Regions from separate parts of the Enterobacter sp. E14S genome, predicted to be linked through region 1. Evidence: predicted binding sites of a transcription regulator. Region 1 holds the regulator's gene; the other holds the start of a gene.
The links. Region 1 encodes sigma-54, which starts transcription at its own class of promoters, with help from an activator protein. Its sites were predicted from a motif close to GTTGGCACANNTTTCGCTNT; they were not measured.
Positions count from the first base shown of each region.

Region 1 (7,451 bases):
GTTGTCAGTGTGGGAACGTCACTTCCTGAAATCATCGTCTCTGTCTCGGCATCGCTGCATGGTCAGTTAGACCTGGCAGTAGGTACCGCGATTGGCTCCAACATCGTTAATATACTCTTGATTTTAGGCCTGGCCGCACTGCTCCATCCATTTCGCGTGCATTCTGATGTTCTGCGCCGCGAATTGCCGCTAATGTTAATCGTAAGCCTGCTGGCAGGCTGCGTATTTTACGATGGTGTGCTGAGCTACAGCGACGGCATTTTCCTGCTGGCTCTGGCCGTTATTTGGCTGCTGTATAGTGTTAAAATCGCCCGTCTGGCTGAGAAGCAGGGTCAGGATAGCCTCACGCGGGAGCAGGTCGCCGAACTGCCGCGAGAAGGCACGCTGCCTGTTGCCCTGCTCTGGCTTGGCGTTGCGCTGATCATCATGCCGATGGCAACGCGCATGGTCGTGGATAACGCGACGGTGCTGGCGAACTATTTCGCCATCAGTGAACTGACCATTGGCCTGACGGTGATCGCCATCGGCACCAGCCTGCCGGAGCTGGCCACGGCCATTGCGGGGGCTCGTAAAGGTGAGGATGACATTGCCATAGGTAATATCATCGGTTCCAACATATTTAATATCGCCATTGTGATGGGCCTGCCGGCCCTGATTACGCCAGGGCCCTTTAATCCCCTGGCGTTCTCACGCGACTATGGCGTGATGTTATTGGTCAGCGTGATATTTGCCCTGCTCTGCTGGCGGCGGCAACGACAGATCGGCAAAGGCGCAGGCGCGCTGCTGACGGGTGGATTTATCGTATGGATGGCGATGCTGTACTGGCTCTCGCCTCTTCTCTCTGGGTAAACGGAAACGCATTATGTCGCAAATAGAATTGCAGCCGGGTTTTGACTTTCAGAAAGCAGGCAAAGAGGTTCTGGAGATTGAACGTGAAGGTCTGGCGCAGTTAGATCAGTACATTAATCAGGATTTTAGTCTGGCATGTGAGAAGATGTTCTACTGTGCCGGCAAAGTCGTGGTGATGGGGATGGGTAAGTCCGGCCACATTGGACGCAAAATGGCGGCAACGTTTGCCAGCACCGGAACCTCTTCCTTCTTTGTACATCCGGGGGAAGCCGCGCACGGTGACCTGGGTATGGTCACGCCGCAGGATATCGTCATCGCGCTGTCCAACTCCGGGGAGTCCAATGAAATTCTGGCGCTGATTCCGGTACTGAAGCGACTGCAGGTGCCGCTTATTTGCATGACCAGCCGTCCGGAAAGCAGCATGGCGCGGGCGGCCGATATTCACCTGTGCGTGAAAGTGCCCAAGGAAGCCTGTCCGCTCGGCCTGGCGCCGACGTCCAGCACCACCGCCGCGCTGGTCATGGGTGATGCGCTTGCCGTCGCGCTGCTCGAAGCCCGCGGTTTTACGCCGGAAGATTTCGCGCTTTCCCACCCGGGCGGCGCGCTGGGGCGCAAGCTTCTGCTTCGGGTAAACGATATTATGCACACCGGGGATGAGATCCCTCACGTCAGTAAAGAAGCCTCCCTGCGTGATGCGCTGCTGGAAATCACCCGTAAGAATTTGGGTATGACGGTCGTGTGCGACGATCTGATGAAAATTCAGGGGATCTTCACCGATGGCGACCTGCGCCGCGTGTTCGACATGGGTGTAGATGTCCGCACGCTCGGCATTGCCGATGTGATGACGCCGGGCGGTATCCGCGTCCGTCCGGGTACGCTGGCCGTGGATGTGCTGAACCTGATGCAGTCCCGCCACATTACCTCAGTGATGGTTGCCGATGGCGACCAGTTGCTGGGTGTGGTACATATGCATGATCTGCTGCGCGCAGGCGTAGTGTAATGAAGGATAAAACAATGAGTAATGCGGGTGCATCCCTTGCAACCTGTTATGGACCGGTCAGTACCCAGATGATGGCAAAGGCGGAAAACATTCGTCTGCTCATCCTGGACGTGGATGGCGTACTTTCCGATGGCCTGATTTACATGGGCAATAATGGTGAAGAGCTGAAAGCGTTTAACGTTCGCGACGGCTACGGTATCCGCTGCGCGCTCACCTCGGGTATTGAGGTGGCTATCATCACCGGGCGAAAAGCTAAACTGGTAGAAGACCGCTGTGAAACCTTAGGAATTACCCATCTGTATCAGGGTCAATCCGATAAGATGGCGGCGTTTAAGGATTTACTGGGTAAACTGGCTATCGCACCGGAAAACGTAGCCTACGTCGGGGACGATCTGATTGACTGGCCCGTGATGGCTGAAGTCGGGCTGAGCATCGCCGTTGCCGATGCGCATCCGCTGCTGATCCCGCGCGCTGACTACGTTACCCACATCAACGGAGGCCGCGGTGCCGTACGTGAAGTCTGCGATCTGCTTTTGCTGGCGCAGGGCAAGCTTGATGAGGCCAAAGGGCAATCGATATGAGTAAAACCAGACGCTGGATTATCATTTTGCTTTCGCTTGTCGCACTGGTATTGATTGGCGTGAACCTTGCCGATCGCGACGATCCGCAAACGGAAGTGGTCAACAATAACGATCCAACCTATAAAAGCGATCACAGCGACACCGTGGTCTACAGCCCGGAAGGCGCGCTGAACTATCGCCTGATCGCCCAGCATGTTGAATATTTTTCAGATGACGGTATTTCGTGGTTTACCCAACCGGTCATGACCACATTTGATAAGGACAAAGTGCCGACGTGGTCAATTAAGTCAGATCGGGCAAAACTGACAAATGACCGTATGCTTTATCTGTATGGCCACGTTGAAGTCAACGCCCTGACCGCTGACTCGCAACTGCGAAAAATTACGACGGATAATGCCCAAATTAACCTGGTAACCCAGGACGTGACCTCGCAGGATCTGGTCACACTGTATGGCACAACATTTAATTCCAGCGGTTTGAGAATGCGCGGGAACTTACGCAGCAAGAACGCCGAGCTGATTGAAAAGGTTAGAACCTCCTATGAAATTCAAAACAAACAAACTCAGCCTTAAAGTAATTATCGCCAGTGCGATGCTGGCGACCAGTCTCCCCGCGCTTGCTGTAACGGGCGATACCGACCAACCGATCCATATCGAGTCTGATACCCAGTCTCTCGATATGCAGGGCAACGTCGTCACCTTCACGGGTAACGTCGTCATGACTCAGGGCACCATCAAAATTAACGCCGACAAAGTGGTCGTGACCCGTCCGGGTGGCGAGCAGGGCAAAGAGATCATTGATGGTTACGGCAACCCGGCCACCTTCTACCAGATGCAGGACAACGGCAAACCGGTGAAAGGCCGCGCTTCGCATATGCACTATGAGCTGGCGAAGGACCTGGTCATACTGACCGGAAACGCGTATCTGGAACAGCTGGACAGCAACATTACCGGCGACCAGATCACCTATCTGGTGAAAGAGCAAAAAATGCAGGCCTCCAGCGAGAAAGGCAAACGCGTCACGACCGTACTGGTTCCGTCGCAGCTGCAGGACAAAGGCAAAGGCCAGGCCCCGGCACAGAAGAAGAGTAACTAATTCGTTATGGCAACATTAACTGCAAAAAATCTCGCGAAGGCCTACAAGGGCCGCCGTGTCGTAGAAGATGTCAGTCTGACCGTCAACTCCGGCGAAATCGTGGGGCTGCTTGGCCCTAACGGTGCGGGTAAAACCACCACTTTCTACATGGTCGTTGGCATTGTGCCGCGCGATGCCGGCAACATTATCATTGACGATGAAGACATCAGCCTTCTGCCGCTGCACGCGCGCGCGCGTCGCGGGATCGGCTACCTGCCGCAGGAAGCCTCCATTTTCCGTCGTCTTAGCGTTTACGATAACCTGATGGCGGTCCTGGAAATTCGTAACGATCTGACCAGCGAACAGCGTCAGGATCGTGCCAACGAGTTGATGGAAGAGTTCCACATTGAGCATCTGCGCGACAGCCTCGGTCAGGCACTCTCCGGGGGGGAACGCCGTCGCGTTGAGATTGCGCGTGCGCTGGCCGCAAACCCGAAATTTATCCTTCTGGATGAACCGTTTGCCGGCGTTGACCCGATCTCGGTTATCGATATCAAACGCATCATTGAACACCTGCGTGACAGCGGGCTTGGCGTACTGATCACCGACCACAACGTCCGTGAAACGCTGGCCGTGTGTGAACGCGCGTATATTGTGAGCCAGGGCAATCTGATCGCCCACGGTACGCCGCAGCAGATCCTCGAAGACGATCATGTTAAGCGCGTCTATCTTGGGGAAGACTTCAGACTCTGATAGGGTAGAGGTAACGTAACGCCGAACCGGAGAAAAACGCTCTGAACATGAAGCAAGGTTTGCAATTAAGGCTCAGCCAACAACTGGCAATGACGCCGCAGCTACAGCAGGCAATTCGCCTGTTGCAACTGTCCACGTTAGAACTTCAGCAGGAACTCCAGCAGGCGCTGGACAGCAACCCCCTGCTGGAACAAACCGATCTTCATGACGAGGTAGATACTCAGCAGTCACAGGATACAGAAGCGCTCGACACCGCGGATGCACTCGAACAAAAAGAGATGCCCGACGAGCTACCGCTGGATGCCAGCTGGGATGAAATCTACACCGCCGGAACCCCTTCCGGTACGCGTGCAGACTACCAGGATGATGAGCTACCGGTCTATCAGGGAGAAACCACCCAGTCGCTGCAGGATTACCTGATGTGGCAGGTGGAACTTACCCCCTTCTCCGATACCGACCGCGCGATTGCCACCTCAATTGTCGATGCCGTTGACGACACCGGCTATTTGACCGTCACGCTGGACGATATCCTGGAAAGCATGGGCGACGAAGAGATTGAGCTTGAGGAAGTCGAAGCCGTACTGAAGCGCATCCAGCGTTTCGATCCGGTAGGCGTGGCCGCAAAAGATCTGCGCGACTGCCTGCTGATCCAGCTTTCTCAGTTCAGCAAAGAGACGCCATGGCTCGACGAGGCGCGTTTAATCATCAGCGATCATCTGGATCTGTTGGCCAACCACGATTTCCGCAGCCTTATGCGCGTTACGCGCCTGAAGGAAGAGGTGCTGAAAGAAGCGGTGAATCTGATCCAGTCACTCGATCCGCGTCCGGGACAGTCGATCCAAACCAGCGAGCCCGAGTACGTCATCCCGGACGTGCTGGTCAGAAAACACAATGACCGCTGGGTCGTTGAACTGAATTCAGACAGCATCCCTCGCCTGCAAATCAACCAGCAGTATGCCTCCATGTGCACCAGCGCGCGTAACGACTCCGACAATCAATATATTCGTAGCAATCTTCAGGAAGCGCGATGGCTGATCAAAAGTCTGGAGAGCCGAAATGATACGCTGCTGCGCGTCAGCCGCTGTATTGTCGAACAGCAGCAGGCGTTCTTTGAGCAGGGCGAAGAGTATATGAAACCGATGGTACTGGCGGATATCGCCCAGGCCGTCGAGATGCATGAATCAACCATTTCCCGTGTCACCACGCAGAAGTATCTGCACAGTCCACGCGGTATTTTTGAGCTTAAGTATTTCTTCTCCAGCCATGTGAATACCGAGGGCGGCGGCGAAGCGTCGTCAACGGCCATTCGTGCCCTGGTGAAGAAGTTGATCGCCGCGGAAAACCCCGCGAAGCCACTAAGCGACAGTAAGTTAACCACCATGCTGTCCGATCAGGGTATTATGGTGGCACGTCGTACTGTTGCGAAGTATCGAGAGTCTTTATCCATTCCGCCGTCCAACCAGCGTAAACAGCTGGTCTGACACAACCGATAAGGAAGACACTATGCAGCTCAACATCACTGGACAAAACGTCGAAATTACTGAGGCTTTACGCGACTTCGTGAACGCGAAGTTTGCAAAACTCGAGCAGTATTTCGAAAGGATCAATCAGGTCTATATTGTGTTGAAAGTGGAGAAAGTGACTCATATCTCGGATGCCACCCTGCATGTTAACGGGGGTGAACTGCATGCCAGTGCGGAAGGGCAAGACATGTACGCTGCTATCGACGGCTTGATTGATAAGCTTGCGCGACAGCTCAATAAACATAAAGATAAACTGAAACAACACTAATTGTCCGGGCAGTTAACGGGTGCAGGACGCCTGTTGTGAAACACAACAGGCCATTTGTACAGTTAGCGCTTAGGTGAAATTATGATGAACAACGATTCCGCTCTTCAACTGAGCAATGTCCTTAACCAGGAATGTACCCGCAGTGCGGTTCACTGCCAGAGCAAAAAACGTGCGCTGGAGATCATCAGTGAACTGGCTGCAAAACAGCTGGGCCTGCCGCCGCAGGTGGTATTCGAAGCGATTCTGACCCGTGAAAAAATGGGCAGTACCGGTATTGGCAACGGCATCGCGATCCCGCACGGCAAACTGGAAGAGGATACCCTGCGTGCCGTTGGTGTGTTTGTGCAGCTTGAAACACCCATCGCCTTCGATGCCATTGATAACCAGCCCGTCGATCTCCTCTTCGCGCTGCTGGTGCCTGCCGACCAGACGAAAACCCATCTGCATACGCTGTCGCTGGTCGCAAAACGTCTGGCCGATAAAACCATTTGCCGTCGACTGCGCTCGGCCCAAAGTGATGAAGAGCTCTATCAAATTATCACTGAAGCAGAAGGCAATCAGGATGATGCATAACCAGGAGATGGCCTTCACATCTGTTGTCCTGAGGAGAAACGGAACATGGTGCTGATGATTGTCAGTGGCCGTTCAGGGTCGGGGAAATCCGTTGCTCTGCGCGCCCTGGAAGACATGGGTTTTTACTGCGTCGATAACCTGCCGGTCGTGTTGTTACCCGACCTGGCCCGCACGCTGGCGGAGAGACAAACCTCTGCCGCCGTCAGTATCGACGTTCGTAACATGCCTGAATCGCCAGAGATCTTCGAACAGGCCATGAGCAACCTGCCTGACGCGTTCTCGCCTCAGCTGCTGTTCCTCGATGCAGACCGCAATACGCTGATCCGCCGCTACAGTGATACCCGTCGTTTGCACCCGCTATCCAGCAAGAACCTCTCTCTGGAGAGCGCTATCGATGAAGAGAGCGACCTGCTGGAGCCGCTGCGTTCTCGTGCCGACCTGATTGTCGACACCTCTGAAATGTCCGTTCACGAGCTGGCGGAAATGCTGCGTACCCGGCTGTTGGGTAAACGCGAGCGCGAACTGACGATGGTGTTCGAATCCTTCGGCTTTAAGCACGGTATTCCGATTGATGCGGATTATGTTTTCGACGTGCGCTTCCTGCCGAACCCGCACTGGGATCCAAAACTGCGTCCAATGACCGGTCTGGATAAGCCGGTGGCGGCGTTCCTCGACCGGCACACAGAAGTACACAATTTTATCTACCAGACGCGAAGCTACCTTGAGCTATGGTTACCTATGCTGGAGACAAACAATCGTAGCTACCTGACGGTGGCGATTGGCTGTACCGGCGGTAAACATCGTTCGGTTTACATCGCCGAACAGCTGGC
Region 1 covers NZ_JBVODQ010000006.1:123,663-131,113, forward strand. The annotation lists gene ACZ6J2_RS14425 (calcium/sodium antiporter) at 1-849, shown strand, start outside; gene kdsD (arabinose-5-phosphate isomerase KdsD) at 863-1,849, shown strand; gene kdsC (3-deoxy-manno-octulosonate-8-phosphatase KdsC) at 1,864-2,430, shown strand; gene lptC (LPS export ABC transporter periplasmic protein LptC) at 2,427-3,002, shown strand; gene lptA (lipopolysaccharide ABC transporter substrate-binding protein LptA) at 2,971-3,525, shown strand; gene lptB (LPS export ABC transporter ATP-binding protein) at 3,532-4,257, shown strand; gene rpoN (RNA polymerase factor sigma-54) at 4,305-5,738, shown strand; gene hpf (ribosome hibernation promoting factor) at 5,761-6,048, shown strand; gene ptsN (PTS IIA-like nitrogen regulatory protein PtsN) at 6,130-6,621, shown strand; gene rapZ (RNase adapter RapZ) at 6,667-7,451, shown strand, end outside.

Region 2 (7,451 bases), on a different contig from region 1:
TGTCCGCCAGCTCAAAACGGCCCAGCCGCTGGCTGCTGGCCCCGGTGAATGCACCGCGCTCGTGGCCGAACAGATCGCTTTCCAGCAGTCCCGCAGGCATCGCGGCGCAATTCATCTTCACCATACGTCGGCTGTTGCGGTTGCTCAGGTTGTGAATGGCGCGGGCTATCAGCTCTTTGCCCGTGCCGGTTTCGCCCAGAATCAGCACTGTGCTGTCGCTTTGCGCCACCATCTCAACCTGCTTAAGCACGCTGTACATGGCGTCGCTGCGCCCGATGATTTCACCAAACTCGCTGTCCACGTTGTTGAGCTGTTCGGTCAGGGCCAGGTTCTCATCCACCAGCCGCTCTTTCAGGCGATGAATTTCCTGATAGGCGAGGGCGTTATCCAGCGCGATGGAAATACGCTCGGCAATCTGGCGCAGCAGCTTCAGATTGGCGGTGGTAAACACGCCCTCCTCGCACTGCGCCAGCTTCAGCACGCCCAGCATGGTGTTGCCGGACATCAGCGGCAGCAGGCACAGGGTCTGAATTTTATTGCCCCAGGTGTTAAACAGCATCCGCTCGTACGGCGCGACCGGGTCCTGCTCGTTCAGATTGAGCAGAAGGATCTCTTTACTTTTGAAGACCCGCTCGGAAAGGGTGCCCGCTTCGTCCACCTCGCTCTGCTCGTGCGCCGGGTTGGCTTCATCGAGATAATGCGTGGAGTAGATGTTCAGCTTGCCCTTGCGATGCCCGCGAAGTGCAATGCTGATGGCGTCGATTTTGAAATAGTGGTGGATCTCTTTCGAGACTTCGCTGACCAGCTCGTCCATGTCCAGGCGGGAGAGCACGGCGTTGGTGATGGCGACCAGAATGCGGAAGTTGTCGCGCTCGCGGCTCAGCAGGTCGTAATCGACGTTATTGGTGACGCGGCTTTGGATCTGCTCCGCGACGACGGCCACGATCTGGGTAAAGGTGTGCAGGCGCTCGTATTCCGCCTCGCTCCAGGGCTGGTCAGTCGTGCGGATAAACTCGCAGCCGCCAAAAATCTGGCCCTCAGCCGCCAGCGGCAGCATGCAGTAGTGCCCGAAAGGCTGATAGAGGTCGCTCTCCGCCAGCTTCGGCCACGCCTGGCGGAACTCCGCAAAGTTGCAGTGCAGCACTTCAGGCCGGGAGAGTATGCGGCGCACCGGGCCGTGCGCCAGATACGTTTCGTCTTCGTATTCAAACGTTTTGCCATTATCACGCGTCGAGTAGTAGCTCGCGCGCTGCGTTCCGCTATGCCAGAGCACAATCGCGGCGCTGTCCGCCAGCGCCGATTGCCTGACCAGCCGCGTCAGGGCATCGCTCAGCGCGCCGAGATCGGGCTGCTGTAAAAGTGTGCGCGTGATGTCAAACAGGCCCTGCTGTCCAAGATCGCTCATCGGTGTATACGGCATAGTGCTTTCCAGTAGAAACGAGCAAAAAAATCCATGCTGGCCGCTTGTGGCGCGGCCTAGCAAATACGGGGTAAGGGTTCCGCGTGCGGCAGATCCAGCGTGCGTTTTACGCCATAAAGCCCGGCCAGTCGCACCCCTTTGCGCTCAACCACTTCACCAATCATCGCAGCCTCTTTTCCTGACGGATGAGCCCGCAGCTGTTCAAGAACGGCTTCCGCGGCCGCGCGTTCAACGCCAATCACCAGTTTGCCTTCGTTGGCGAAGTTGAGCGGGTCAAGGCCCAGCAGTTCGCAAAGCCCGCGAACGGCAGGCTTAACGGGCAGGCTGCGCTCGGTGAGTTCAATCCCGTACCCGCAGCTTGCCGCAAATTCGTGGACCACGGCGTTCACGCCGCCTCGCGTCGCGTCCCGCAGGGCTTTCACGCCGGGCACGGCACGCAGCGTCTGGATCAGCGGGGTGAGCACCGCGCAGTCGCTGCGCAGTTCGCCATCCAGCCCCAGACCTTCGCGCAGGTTAAGGATGGTCGCCCCGTGGCAGCCCAGCGTTCCGGTCACGATCAGCACGTCGCCCTCGCTAAGCCGCTGCGCGCCCCAGTGAATATCGGCGGGGATCGCGCCCATGCCGGCGGTGTTGATAAACAGCTTGTCGGCCGCGCCGCGCTGCACCACTTTGGTATCGCCGGTGACGATAGCTATCCCCGCCTCGCGCGCGGTGTGCGCCATGCTGTTGACCACTGTCGTGAGCGTCTCCATCGGTAATCCCTCTTCGAGGATAAACCCGCAGGAGAGGTAGCGCGGAATAGCGCCGCTGACCGCCACGTCGTTGGCCGTGCCGCAGACGGCGAGCTTGCCGATATCACCACCGGGGAAGAACAGCGGGTCAATCACGTAGCTGTCGGTGGAGAACGCCAGCCTGTCGCCCTGCGCGGTGAGGGTGGCGAGGTCAATGCGCGCCTGGTCTTCCTGTTCGGCGAGCCAGGGGTTGTTGAAGGCTTCCATAAACAGCCGGTTAATCAGCTGCTGCATCGCCTGTCCGCCGCTGCCGTGCGCCATTTCAACCGTATTCATGCTTCACTCTCCTGGTTGCGATACTGATACCACGCGGCACACGCCCCTTCGGAGGAGACCATCAGCGCGCCAAACGCCGTTTGCGGGTTACAGGTATTGCCAAATAACCGGCATTGATGCGGTTTGCATTTACCGGTGAGCACGTCGCCGCAGCGGGCCCGGGGATCGTCGCAAACCTGCTGCGGCTGCGGGCGGAAATGCGCTTCGGCGTCGAACGCGCGATAGGCCAGCGTCAGGCGAACGCCGGATTCGGCAATCAGCCCCAGACCACGCCATTCGCTGTCGCCTTCGACGCTAAACACGTCGGCTATCGCCTGCTGTGCCCGTTCATTTCCCGCATCCGGCACCACGCGGCGGTACTGGTTTTCCACGGTACTCAGGGCCGCTATTTTCTGCTCAACCAGCATGGTGACACCTTGCAGTAGATCAAGTGGTTCGAAACCAGCGACCACTAACGGACGATTGTACTGTTCAGCGATAAAACCGTAGGCGTCTGTGCCAATTACCATGCTGACATGCCCCGGTGCCAGAAAGGCGTCAATGCCGTTTCCCGGCTCTTCCAGCAGGCTGCGCAGCGTGGGAATGAGCGTAATGTGCTGGCAGAAGAAGAAAAAATTCCCGACGCCGCGCGCTTTCGCCTGCTGCAGCGTGATGGCGGTGGCGGGCATGGTGGTTTCAAACCCCAGGCCAAAAAACACCACCTTGCGGGTGGGGTTGTCCTCTGCCAGCGTCAGGGCATCCATCGGCGAATAGACGATCCGGATGTCGGCCCCGCGCGCTTTCGCCCGCAGCAGCGAGCCGTTTTTGCCCGGCACGCGCATCGCGTCGCCAAAGGTGCAGAAAATGACGTCGGGCTGGCTGGCAATTTCAATACAGCTGTCGATGCGCCCCATCGGCAGTACGCACACCGGGCAGCCGGGGCCGTGGATAAACTCGATGTTCTCCGGCAGCAGCTGGTCGAGGCCAAATTTGAAGATGGCGTGTGTGTGTCCGCCGCACACCTCCATGATCCGCAGCGGTCTCTCTTTCGTGTAGTCCATCAGCGCCGCGCGCGTTTTCAGGTGCCCGATAAGCTGCAGCACCTGCTCCGGCGCGCGGTATTCATCAACGTAACGCATGGCTAACGCTCCTCGCCGTACAGCAGCGCGCCCACGTCAGGCTCCACGTCGAACATGTTTTGCAGGGCATCGAGCGTGTCGCGGGCTTCCGCTTCGTTAATCACGCTCATGGCAAACCCCACGTGGACGAGCACCCACTGGCCGAGACGCGAAGCGCCCGTTTCATCGGTGCTGCCCACCAGCGTCAGGTCGACGTCGCGCAGGATGCCGCAGACCTCCACTTTGGCCTGGTTCCCGTCAATCGAATGGATTTGTCCCGGTACGCCTATGCACATCGTTCACTCTCCAGCCAGTTCAGCCAGGCGTCCATGCCGTCGCCGCGCGTGGCGGATACCAGCAGGATTTCAATCTCCGGGTTCACTTCCCGGGCGCAGGACAGGCACTTATCCACGTCGAAGTTCAGGTACGGCAGCAGGTCGACTTTGTTCAGCAGCATGATGGACGCGGCGGCAAACATATGCGGGTACTTCAGCGGCTTGTCTTCGCCTTCGGTCACCGAAAGCACCGCGACTTTATGCCGTTCACCCAGGTCGAAGCTCGCCGGGCAGACCAGGTTGCCGACGTTTTCAATAAACAGAATGCCGTTATCCGCCAGCGGCAGGCGCGGGGCGGCGTCGGCAATCATCTGCGCATCCAGGTGGCAGCCTTTGCCGGTATTAACCTGAATCGCCGGGGTGCCGGTTTCGCGAATGCGCGCCGCGTCGTTAACGGTTTGCTGGTCGCCTTCGATCACCGCGCAGGAGACGCGCCCGTTCAGGCGTTTGAGCGTTTCCGTTAACAGCGTGGTTTTGCCGGAGCCGGGGCTGGAGACCAGGTTCAGCACCAGGTGTTTGCGGGCGGCAAAGCGCGCGCGGTTGCGGGCGGCGATCTGGTTATTTTTGTCCAGCACGTTGATTTCCACTTCCAGCATCTGGCGCTGGCTGATGCCCGGCGCGTGGGTACCCGCTTCGCCGTGGCCGTAGTGCAGATCGCCCACAGCGGAGCGTTGCGGGGCGAAGGTGATACCGGTTAAAGCCGCAGCAGGACGCGGGGCAGGGGAAAAGGGCGCGGAGCGAAACGCGGAATGGGGACGGTGTTCATCCCCTTCTATATACAGGTTGCCTTCGGCGCAACCGCAGGTGCTACACATACTTTACTCCTTCTCGATTTCGAGGCGTTGGATCTGCATGCCGTCGTCCGCCACGATGCGGAGACCGGTGCTCTGACACTGCGGACAGCGCTGAACCTTTGATGACAGCAGGGTGACGTACTGCTGGCACTGCTCGCACCAGCACTCCGCCTGCTGCTCTTCAATATGGAGTTCGCAGCCTTCCGCCAGCGTGCCGCGGCACACCAGCTCAAAGCAGAAATGCAGGGCGCTGGTCTCGACGCAGGAAAACGCCCCGACCTTCAGCCAGACGCCGGTGATGCGCTTCGCGTGGTTTTGCACTGCCTGCTGTTCGATAAGCTCCAGAGCCCGCTGGCAGAGGGTGATTTCGTGCATGACGCCTCCTCAATGAATTGCGCCATTGAATGCAATAACGGTGCCAGCTTGATTTTTGTTAAGGCGTGACGATGTCAACGCTGTCGAAATGACACGTCGACACCGCGGCGTTGACAGCGGTTTTGTAAGTAAATCTATTTAAAATCAGAAGGATAAAAACTGGCATGGAATCTGCTTAACAGCCGCTATCTCCATTAAACGGATACCTTCTATGACTATTTGGGAAATCAGCGAAAAAGCGGATTACATCGCGCAGCGTCATCAGCAGCTGCAGGACCAGTGGCACCTCTACTGCAACTCTCTGGTTCAGGGCATAACCCTCTCGAAAGCGCGTCTTCACCACGCGATGAGCTGCGCGGCGCAGGGCGACATGCGCTTCGTCCTGTTCGGCCATTTCATCATCAACGTTACCCTGGCGGATAACTTCAACAGCCACACCATTGAGTACCACCTCGAGACAAAAGACGGCGAAAAACAGTGTATTGCGAAGGCGCAGCTGATGGCCGACGGCATGGTGGACGGCCACGTCAGCAACCGCGATCGCCAGCAGGTGCTGGAGCACTATCTGGAAAAAATAGCGCCGGTCTATAACGGCCTGTACGCCGCCGTTGAGCACGATCTCCCGGTCAACCTGAAGCAGCTGATGGATGGAAATGCCTCAGCGAAGGTGGCCTGACTCCTGCGTGTCGAGAAGTGTCGACAAGACAGTTTTTCGTCAAAAATGACTATCACCAGAGGATAACCCGGTGAACCGTTTTGTAATTGCCGACTCGACGGTCTGTATTGGCTGTCGAACCTGTGAGGCGGCGTGCTCGGAAACGCATCGCCTGCATGGGCTGCAGTCCATGCCGCGCCTGCACGTCATGCGTAATGAAAAAGAGTCTGCCCCGCAGCTCTGCCATCACTGTGAAGACGCCCCCTGCGCGGGCGTCTGCCCTGTGAATGCCATCACCCGCGTTGATGGCGCTGTCCAGCTGAACGAAAGCCTGTGCGTAAGCTGCAAGCTGTGCGGCATTGCCTGCCCGTTCGGCGCGATTGAATTTTCCGGCAGCCGTCCGCTGCATATTCCGGCGAACGCCAACTCGCCAAAAGCCCCGCCCGCGCCCCCGGCGCCTGCACGCGTAAGCACGCTGCTGGACTGGGTGCCCGGCATCCGTGCCGTTGCGGTGAAATGCGACCTGTGCAGCTTCGATGAGCAGGGCCCGGCCTGCGTGCGCACCTGCCCGACTAAGGCGTTGATTCTGGTTAACATTCGCGACATCGCCCGTACCAGCAAGCGTAAACGCGAGCTGACCATCAACAGTGATTTTGGCGACCTTTCTCTGCTACAGGCGCTTAACGAGGGGGCGAAATGAACGCGGCGATGATGATTACCAGCGCGGTAGCCTGTTTTGCTGCCGCCGCTGTTCTGGCGCTGATCTTCTCATTCTATAAAACGCTCAGCGGCGCGATCGCCGGGCTCGGCGGGGCGGTTGCTAGCCTGATGACGCTAACGGCAGGCGGCGTTGTCCTGCTCGGCGGCCAGTCCGCAGAGGCCGTGATGCCGCTGATTCGCCACACGGTTGCGATCACGCCCCTGAACGCCATCTGGCTGGTGACGTTTGGCCTGTGCGGGCTGTTTATCAGCCTGTTCAATATCGACTGGCACCGCCATCCGCACGTCAGGGCTAACGGCCTGCTGGTTAACCTGCTGATGGCGGCGGCGGTCTGCACCGTTATTGCCAGCAACCTCGGTGCGCTGGTGGTGATGGCGGAAATCATGGCGCTGTGCGGCGTGTTCCTGACCGGCTGCAGCGCCTCCGGCAAGCTGTGGTTTGCGCTGGGACGCCTCGGGACGCTGCTGCTGGCGCTGGCCTGCTGGCTGGTGTGGCACCGCTTTGGCACGCTGGACTTCGCTGCGCTCAACGGCCATCCGCTGGGGAACGACGTCTGGCTGCTGGGCGTGCTCGGCTTTGGCCTGCTCGCTGGCATCATCCCGCTGCACGGCTGGGTGCCGCAGGCGCATGCGAATGCCTCCGCGCCCGCCGCCGCGCTGTTTTCTGCGGTGGTGATGAAAGTGGGGCTGTTCGGGATTCTGGCGATTACGCTGACCGGCGGACAGCCGCCGCTGTGGTGGGGCGTCGTGCTGCTGGTCGCCGGAATGATCACCGCGTTCGTCGGCGGCCTGTACGCGCTGATGGAGCACAATATCCAGCGCCTGCTGGCGTACCACACCCTTGAAAATATCGGCATCATCCTGCTCGGCATTGGCGCGGGCGTGACCGGGCTGGCGCTCAATCATCCGACGCTGATTGCCGCCGGGTTTATCGGCGGACTGTATCACCTCGTCAACCACAGCCTGTTTAAAAGCACCCTGTTCCTCG
Region 2 covers NZ_JBVODQ010000007.1:69,464-76,914, forward strand. The annotation lists gene flhA (formate hydrogenlyase transcriptional activator FlhA) at 1-1,420, opposite strand, end outside; gene hypE (hydrogenase expression/formation protein HypE) at 1,477-2,487, opposite strand; gene hypD (hydrogenase formation protein HypD) at 2,484-3,605, opposite strand; gene ACZ6J2_RS15150 (HypC/HybG/HupF family hydrogenase formation chaperone) at 3,608-3,880, opposite strand; gene hypB (hydrogenase nickel incorporation protein HypB) at 3,871-4,734, opposite strand; gene hypA (hydrogenase maturation nickel metallochaperone HypA) at 4,738-5,088, opposite strand; gene hycA (formate hydrogenlyase regulator HycA) at 5,300-5,764, shown strand; gene ACZ6J2_RS15170 (4Fe-4S dicluster domain-containing protein) at 5,835-6,443, shown strand; gene hycC (formate hydrogenlyase subunit 3) at 6,440-7,451, shown strand, end outside.
Region 2: a site for sigma-54 is predicted at 5,117-5,136, ahead of hypA (hydrogenase maturation nickel metallochaperone HypA). Genes of this name have one in related genera too.